One region of the Paenibacillus sp. URB8-2 genome, then DNA from elsewhere that is predicted to be linked to it. Evidence: riboswitches for the same ligand, from Rfam matches in the RefSeq annotation. Region 1 holds a riboswitch; the other holds the start of a gene.
What was found. Region 1 has a riboswitch for cyclic di-GMP ahead of PUR_RS13855 (thiamine pyrophosphate-binding protein). Riboswitches for the same ligand answer to the same signal wherever they lie in the genome.

Region 2: linked by a shared signal. The riboswitch ahead of PUR_RS03510 (transglutaminase-like domain-containing protein) and the one ahead of PUR_RS13855 (thiamine pyrophosphate-binding protein) in region 1 are both predicted to bind cyclic di-GMP.

What each region holds. Positions count from the first base shown of each region.
Region 1 is NZ_AP023239.1:3,033,247-3,037,472, reverse strand. It holds gene PUR_RS13860 (carboxymuconolactone decarboxylase family protein) at 157-525, opposite strand; gene PUR_RS13855 (thiamine pyrophosphate-binding protein) at 552-2,195, opposite strand; cyclic di-GMP riboswitch class I at 2,352-2,448, opposite strand; gene PUR_RS13850 (Dabb family protein) at 2,772-3,074, shown strand; gene PUR_RS26385 (hypothetical protein) at 3,209-3,583, shown strand; gene PUR_RS13845 (protein adenylyltransferase SelO) at 3,924-4,226, shown strand, end outside.
Region 2 is NZ_AP023239.1:752,658-756,883, forward strand. It holds gene PUR_RS03495 (glycosyltransferase family 2 protein) at 1-398, shown strand, start outside; gene PUR_RS03500 (GtrA family protein) at 391-861, shown strand; gene PUR_RS03505 (class D sortase) at 874-1,533, shown strand; cyclic di-GMP riboswitch class I at 1,636-1,716, shown strand; cyclic di-GMP riboswitch class I at 1,790-1,870, shown strand; gene PUR_RS03510 (transglutaminase-like domain-containing protein) at 1,884-2,693, shown strand; rRNA gene PUR_RS03515 (16S ribosomal RNA) at 3,118-4,226, shown strand, end outside.

The DNA of each region.
Region 1 (4,226 bases):
AGTCAGTATTAATGAATATCCTTAATCACTATTTACTAACGTCAATGTTCGACATTATCACCTTAGTTTTGGGATATTTTAACTATATTATATACATGAATTTCTCATTCATGCAATAAAAAAGTCGAATTGTGTATTATTTTGTCGCGGGAGCAGTTATTGGATTTCTTCCAGTGTTGAGAGCAGAACATTAAAAGCGGTAATAACCCTTGGAGCACCGACACATGGCACCAAATGCAATAAAATACCCTTAATTTGATCGACGGTCATGCCTACACTAAGCGCCATCACATAATGAACGCCGAGCTGGTCGAACTGGCCCATCGATATTAAAGCGGAAATAACGGCAATCTCTTTCCAATCCGCGCCAATGGTGGTCCGCTGAAAAACATCGCCATATGCGTTGCCCATGATATATTCGGCAAGCTCTGGAAAATGCTCTTTGATCGGAGCCAGCGCTTTGGCTCCATAGTCGCCGGAAAGGTTGGAGAAATGCTTGAGACCGCTGTTGATGTTGTCTATCATCGAAATACCTCCTAAACGTTTTATGTCTAATTCAGATTCAATACACGGTGTGCAGTAGGGGGCACTTCATCACGATCAGTCAATAGTTCAATGACCGCAACGCGGTTCAGAGCCACGGCTTCGCCGATGGCTGCGGCAAACTGTTCCTTGGTCTCGCACCGGAAGCCGGCGGCTCCAAGCGATTCGGCAAATTTCACGGCATCCATAGGAACTTCAAATATCGTTCCGTCAATTCTGCCTGTGGTTTTTTCCATCCCTTTCAAAGCCATATCCAGCTGCATGTTGTTCACAACGATGAAAATGACCGGGATATTTTTGCAAACGGCTGTATTTATTTCAGTGCCGAGCATCATAAAGCAGCCGTCGCCGGTAATGCAGAATATCGTTTCTTCCGGAGAAGCCGCCTTGGCGCCGATCGCCATGCCGATTGCGTTGCCCATGCAGGCAAAGTAGGCGTCAAAGACAAAGCTTCCCGGTTTCTTCACGTTGTACCATTTCACAGCGTTGAAGCCGTGGCTGCCGTCATCTACAAATACCGTATTGTTATAAGGGATCAAGTCGCTCATCATGCTCATTACCGACGCGAGGGAAAGGTTAGAAAGGACAGGCAGTTCTTCCTTATAATTTACGGCAGTTTCCGTATCTCGTTCGGTAATAGCGGAGGCATCAACATTCTGTAGAACCAGCGACAGGTTATCCCTTAAATCGCCGCCGACCGCGATCGTATGGGAGGTCAGTATTTTTCCAACAAAAGTAGGGTCCACATCAAACTGAATCAGCGTCTCCGGATGGTTCTCGGCTTTGAGATTGCAGATCGTCATATCACTGAGCCGCGAACCGAGCACGATGTATAAATCGCTCTTATTTAACAAATCGTCGCCATGCTTGCACCCGCCAACACCGACAGGTCCGTGGTACAGCGGATGATCCCAGACTATAGAACCTTTGCCGCCCGGAGTAGTAACGACAGGAATATTAAAAGTCTCCGCCAATTGAATCAATTCCTCATGTGCGCCTGCGCGGTTAACGCCTTTGCCGGCGATGATGAGAGGCTTTTTGGAATGGTTAATAGCATTGATGACCCGGTTAATATTAGCGTAATTGACGAGCGTTTCCCGTTCAGGGATAACGATTCGGCATTCTTCAAGCGGCTCTGTCTGAACATCAAAAGGAATGCATAGATGAACAGGCCCGCGTTGGCCGCTGAGTGCAATAGAAATAGCATGGTTAAAAATCGTGCTGAAATGATCGCCGCGTTCGACCAGCTTGCTGAAAAGCGTAGCGGGTCTGAACATCTCCGCCAAATCGGCAAGATACGAGGAAGAATCCTGGCACTGGGGAATACCCAGCTCTTTAATCGATTGATGCCCTGTTATGAACAGCACAGGGAGGTTGTTGGCTTTGGCATGTGCCGCCGCAGTGAGAAGGTTGGTTCCCCCAGGTCCTGACGTGCCGAAAGCCACTGCGAGATTTCCCGTTTTTAGGGCGTAACCGGAAGCTTCGAATCCGGAGCTGGATTCATGTCTCCCGGGAATAAATTCAATACCATAATCCACCATCTTCAGAACGATGGGACAAATGGATTTGCCAATAATGCCAAAAGAATGCTTTACTCCGAGGTTGCGTAGTGCCTCCGCCATATAATCTGCGACTGTCTTCAAAAGATCCACCCCACAAATTAATTTTGTTTGTTATGTTATCGATCCTTCGAAGTGAAACCGGTAGATCAGAATAACAAGTAAATAGAAAACCTGTACTCAGATACTGAGCACAGGTCGGTTGACAAATCACCATATAGGACGCTGGACATACAAGCGTTCCGGTTCTTCAGCAACCTGGCTGTCATGGTCTCAAGTGATAAATGAGACTGTAGATCCATGGCTTTGCGTCATTCCCTTTCGGAGAATTTTGCCAATATTGAGTTTATTTTTTTGAAAAAATAAAGAATAATTACCCTTCACAATATATTCCTAGCCCTGCTTTTGTCAATATATTTTATACAAAACAGCCCGAAATTTGACGAATTAAATGATTAAAAATGAAAGGCATAAAGACTCACAATTTTGCATGAATGCTTCACAGTGTAAGACGTTTAAGGATGAGGATGGATCTCTGCTCTTAAAATAGGCCTAATGTAGGAATGAACGATGAGTTTCATCTCTCCTGAATACCACAAAAAAAGAAGCCGAGCAGAATTGCATATTTCAAATAAATGTTTAAAGTTTCTATAAAGGAGGAATTTCACGATGTACGAACATCTTGTCGTATTTAAATTCAATACTGACATTACACCCGCCAAGCAACAGGAGCTTCTGGATCAACTGCTCGATTTTCGGAATCGTATCCCGGGAATTTCCGATCTGACAGCAGGCATTAACGTAACTGAAGAAACGGAAAACATTCATGGCTACACGCTCGGATTAAGGGTTACGTTCAAAGACCTGGAGTCGCTGCGCTCTTATGGACCGCATCCCCTCCATCAAGAGTTTGTGAAATCGCTGGACGGTATATTGCAAAATGTGATAGTGGTCGATTACCCCAAGGTTTAGTTCGTTCATTTAACGCAGAACTTAACCAAACCGCAGGAAATCCGAAAAACAAACTTATTTACCGCTGTATTTGTCTTATACGTTCTGTAAAATTCTTAATATACTATATCAACCTTTGAAAAGGAGTGATATAGTTGGCTAACAGTGATGTACGTCTTGCGCTTTGGTCTGGCACTAATTTTACTGGTCGTCGGATCCTCTTTAGACGTGGAGGAGTTGCAGTTCGTGATCTTGGGGCGTTTCGGTTTGACAATGTTCTCTCGAGCTTCCGGCTCAGAAATGTTGTGGAGAGATCTCAAGTAACACTTGTACTGTTCTCGCGAATTAACTTTCAGGGGTCATTCCGCGTGTTCCGTGGAAGCCAAAGTGTAGCGAACTTGGGCAATTTAAACTTTAACAATGTTACATCTTCGTTGGTTTTGGTAGGCCGCAATCTTACAAACTCCGAAATTGGCCTAATTCAAAGCACCGGCATACCGCCTCGTGACATCCTCATAATAAGACAATAATCAGTAATAACGGAAAAGGGTGCCTTGTGCACCCTTTTTTTTGAAATATCAGAAAGTATCAGCTTCGCGCTTATCCTTAACCTGATATTTTTACGAGAAACGGATGCCTTCCTCTTCCAGAGGACGGCGAAGCCGTTTCTTCTTATGTGATAATTTTGGATGTGATTCACGCGTTCAGCGAAATAAAGACACCCGCGATTAAAGCCGGTTTTGAGTGGAGGGAGATCCATTCCCACCCTGGAAAGGTATAATAAATGGGCAGAAGTTAACACTAAACGGGCTGACTTGCGTTTACATAGAAAGTAGATAATAAAAATAACTAATGAAAAATGGAGATACAATGACTGAGAAAAAAGCAATCATAGAAACAGGATGGAACTTCGACAACAGTTATGCCCGTCTGCCGGAATTATTTTTCACCAGACAAGACCCAAACCCTGTACGCTTGCCGAAGTTGGTTATTCTGAATGAACCGTTGGCAGCATCCTTGGGGTTAAACGTTCAAGCGCTGCAAAGCGATAACAGCGTAGCGGTGTTTGCCGGCAACCGGATTCCCGAAGGCGCCGTGCCTCTTGCTCAAGCTTACGCAGGCCATCAATTCGGGCATTTTACCATGTTAGGGGACGGCCGGGCTCTGCTGCTT
Region 2 (4,226 bases), 2.3 Mb from region 1:
GGGAAACCAAGTATCCGCTCAAAAAAATGATCCGGTTCGCGCTCGACGGCATCACATCCTTTTCGCACAAACCGCTAAAGATTGCGTCTTACCTCGGTTTTTTGCTCTCGTTTTCCAGCTTTATTTTTTTGTTCTTCGTCTTGATGCAAAAATGGTTCACTTCCCGCACAGTGCCCGGCTGGGCTTCCATTGTAGGTGTGAATCTGCTGTTTAACGGAATTGTGCTTATGATACTCGGGGTAATCGGGGAATACATCGGCCGGATCTACGACGAATCGAAGGATCGGCCGCTATATATTGTCCGCCGGACCGTGGGCTACGGAAATCTGAAGGAAGAGGAAGCCGAGCTCCTTCGCGAGGAAGCCGGACTGCCGCGGAAGGGTGTGCCCTATGAATGACAAAAATTTGCGCGGCGATATCATCCAGTTCGTCAAATTTAATATTGTCGGTCTGCTGAATACGCTGGTTGATATGGCCGTGTTCGCGCTGCTGAATTCGCTCGGACTGTTCTATGTCGTGGCCCAGATTATCTCCTACGGTGCGGGAACGGCGAACAGCTTCGTTTTAAATAGCAATATAACGTTCAAGGACCGGAAGCGTTCCAAGGAGGAAGGCTTCGATCATAGGCAGCTGCTACGGTTTATTATTTTAAATTTGGTCGTACTGGGCATATCTTTGCTGCTGATGAGCCTTCTCATCGACCGCCTGGGACTGCAGGAACTGGTATCGAAGGTGTTGGCTACATTTGTTACGGTCATCATCAATTTTTTCGGCAGCAGAAAATGGGTGTTCGTGGACCCGAAGCAGCCCCTGCCCGTTTCAGGCGAGGTGGTCTCCGGAGGGGATGCGGACCAACGTTAGAGGGTGAGATGATTGCGCAAGCTGTCTTATATCATTATTATCGCAGGCGTTCTGCTGCTGCTGTACCCGAAGACCAGCGAATGGTTTGAGGACTGGCAGCAGCAGAAACTGCTGAAGGAAGCGGAACAGAACTTCGAACAAGGAACGGATACGGCTCAGACCTCCGCCGATCTCGATTTGCGGCTCAAATACGCCAAAGTGACACAACTGCTTGCGGAAGAATCGGCACTGGGCGACCAGGCCGGGCTCCCGGATGATAAAGGCAATTCAGACGCCGGCGAGAAGGCGATCGGGCTGATTGAGATCGGCACAATCGGTGTAAAGCTTCCCGTGCTTGAAGGAGCTACCAAAGCGAATATGAGGCATTCAGCCGTGCATTTGACGGAGACTGTTCCACTCGGGGAAGTTGGCAATGCGGCCATCGCCGCCCACCGCGCCCATACAAAGGGAAGACTGTTCAACCGTCTGAACGAGGTGAAGATCGGAGACACGATTACTGTTAGGACCAAAGGTCAGGTCTATAACTATACCGTCTATGATATTTTGATCGTTGATCCGACCGACGTATCTGTGCTGGAAGGCAATAACAAAGACCGGATTCTGACGCTCATTACGTGTGATCCGCTGATCAATCCTACACATAGGCTTATTATTCATGCAAAACTTCCGTGACCTTGGTGTATAAATGAAAAAAGAGGCCAATGAGCAGGTACAATTTCCTATTGTTCTATTGATGTTTCAGATGAATATGGTAAAATATATGAGAAAAGCTAAACACGATAACGGCAAACCTATCGAAAGGTAGGGACGCAAAGCTAAAGGGCCTTCCCATAAGGATGGCAGCCAGCTACCGAATGAAGAGGCTTTTTTATTTGGTTTTAAATATAAATTATGTCATTTATACTAGTTTTTATAATAGATAAAGCTTGTGCGACAAAGGCAAACCTGTCGAAAGGCAGGGACGCAAAGCTAAAGGGCCTTCCCGCGAGGATGGCAGCCAGCTACCGAAAGGAGTTTTATCCGTGAAGAAGTTTTATTTGTTGATCCTCACTTTATTTGTGATAACCGCTTCCGTTCAAGCTACCCCCGCAGCCGCAGCGAGCGCCGGTTCCGAATGGCTGGATGCCTCGGATTTAAGCCAAGGCGTTGTCGGCATTCAATATAATGCTCCCCAGAACAAACGCACCAAGCTGATGATCACCAAGAATGGCAGCAGCTATACCTACAACCTGTTCACATCGGAGCCTAATGAATCGTTCCCTCTTCAGCAAGGTGATGGCACCTACAAAATCTCCATTCTTGAGAACACCAGCGGCAACAAATACAAAGTGGTTTATACCGACTCTGTCGATCTCTCGCTGAGCGATCCCAACGCCGTATACCTGAGCTCCGTGCAGAACATTAATTGGAACCCGTCCGATAAAGCTATTCAAAAAGCGAAACAACTGACCCTGAATGCCGCCACCAACAAAGAAAAGGTAACCGCCATCTATAACTATATCGTTTCCAATGTGAAATACGACTACGCTTTGGCAGCTAACGTATCCAATGATTACGTACCGGACATCGACAATACGCTAGCCAGCAAAAAAGGAATCTGCTATGACTATGCTTCCCTCTTCGCCGCTATGCTTCGCAGCGTGAACGTTCCCGCCAAGCTTGTAATGGGGGAAAGCAGTTATGTAGCTCAATACCACGCATGGAATGAAGTTCTTATCGACGGCAAGTGGGTGACTATTGATACGACAGTTGATGCCGGATTAGGCAAGAGCAACAAAACAGCTACCCTGATTAAAAGTTCAAGTAAATACACAGGCGTGAAGTATTACTAACTCTATTGAGTTAAAAGGTTAAGATAGTGAATGGACAATCCGCTTAAATAATAAGTGGATTGTTTTTTTGTATTTTGGGGTTGAAATATTTGCTGAGAAGAGGTACTATAGGTGAGTCGCTCTCGGGAGACAACAAGCTGTTACAGACAAGTTAAAATAAACTTTTAAAAAAAGCTTGCGTTCCTGAAGAGTACATGATATATTATAAAAGTTGCTGCTGAGACATTAAGTTGAACGGCGGCAAACAAGTTTGATCTTTGAAAACTGAACAACGAGTGAGTGGGAATTCGCTTTAGCGAGTTCCAAAATGAAGAGAATGCAAATTCTCGTCAGATGTTTCAAAATGAGCGAATCGCTCTATCGATAAACTTTTCGGATGGTTATTTTCTCGGAGTGATTCGGGTGGTAATCGCACGAAAAAACCTTATTGGAGAGTTTGATCCTGGCTCAGGACGAACGCTGGCGGCGTGCCTAATACATGCAAGTCGAGCGGAGTCCTTTTGAGAGCTTGCTCTCAAAAGGACTTAGCGGCGGACGGGTGAGTAACACGTAGGCAACCTGCCCCTTGGACTGGGATAACTACCGGAAACGGTAGCTAATACCGGATAAGACCTTCTGGTGCATACCGGAAGGCGGAAAGGCGGAGCAATCTGCTACCAGGGGATGGGCCTGCGGCGCATTAGCTAGTTGGTGGGGTAACGGCTCACCAAGGCGACGATGCGTAGCCGACCTGAGAGGGTGAACGGCCACACTGGGACTGAGACACGGCCCAGACTCCTACGGGAGGCAGCAGTAGGGAATCTTCCGCAATGGGCGAAAGCCTGACGGAGCAACGCCGCGTGAGTGATGAAGGTTTTCGGATCGTAAAGCTCTGTTGCCAGGGAAGAACGTCTTGTAGAGTAACTGCTACAAGAGTGACGGTACCTGAGAAGAAAGCCCCGGCTAACTACGTGCCAGCAGCCGCGGTAATACGTAGGGGGCAAGCGTTGTCCGGAATTATTGGGCGTAAAGCGCGCGCAGGCGGCTGTTTAAGTCTGGTGTTTAAACCATGGGCTCAACCTGTGGTCGCACTGGAAACTGGGCAGCTTGAGTGCAGAAGAGGAAAGTGGAATTCCACGTGTAGCGGTGAAATGCGTAGAGATGTGGAGGAACACCAGTGGCGAAGGCGACTTTCTGGGCTGTAACTGACGCTGAGGCGCGAAAGCGTGGGGAGCAAACAGGATTAGATACCCTGGTAGTCCACGCCGTAAACGATGAGTGCTAGGTGTTAGGGGTTTCGATACCCTTGGTGCCGAAGTTAACACAGTAAGCACTCCGCCTGGGGAGTACGGTCGCAAGACTGAAACTCAAAGGAATTGACGGGGACCCGCACAAGCAGTGGAGTATGTGGTTTAATTCGAAGCAACGCGAAGAACCTTACCAGGTCTTGACATCCCTCTGAATCGTCTAGAGATAGGCGCGGCCTTCGGGACAGAGGAGACAGGTGGTGCATGGTTGTCGTCAGCTCGTGTCGTGAGATGTTGGGTTAAGTCC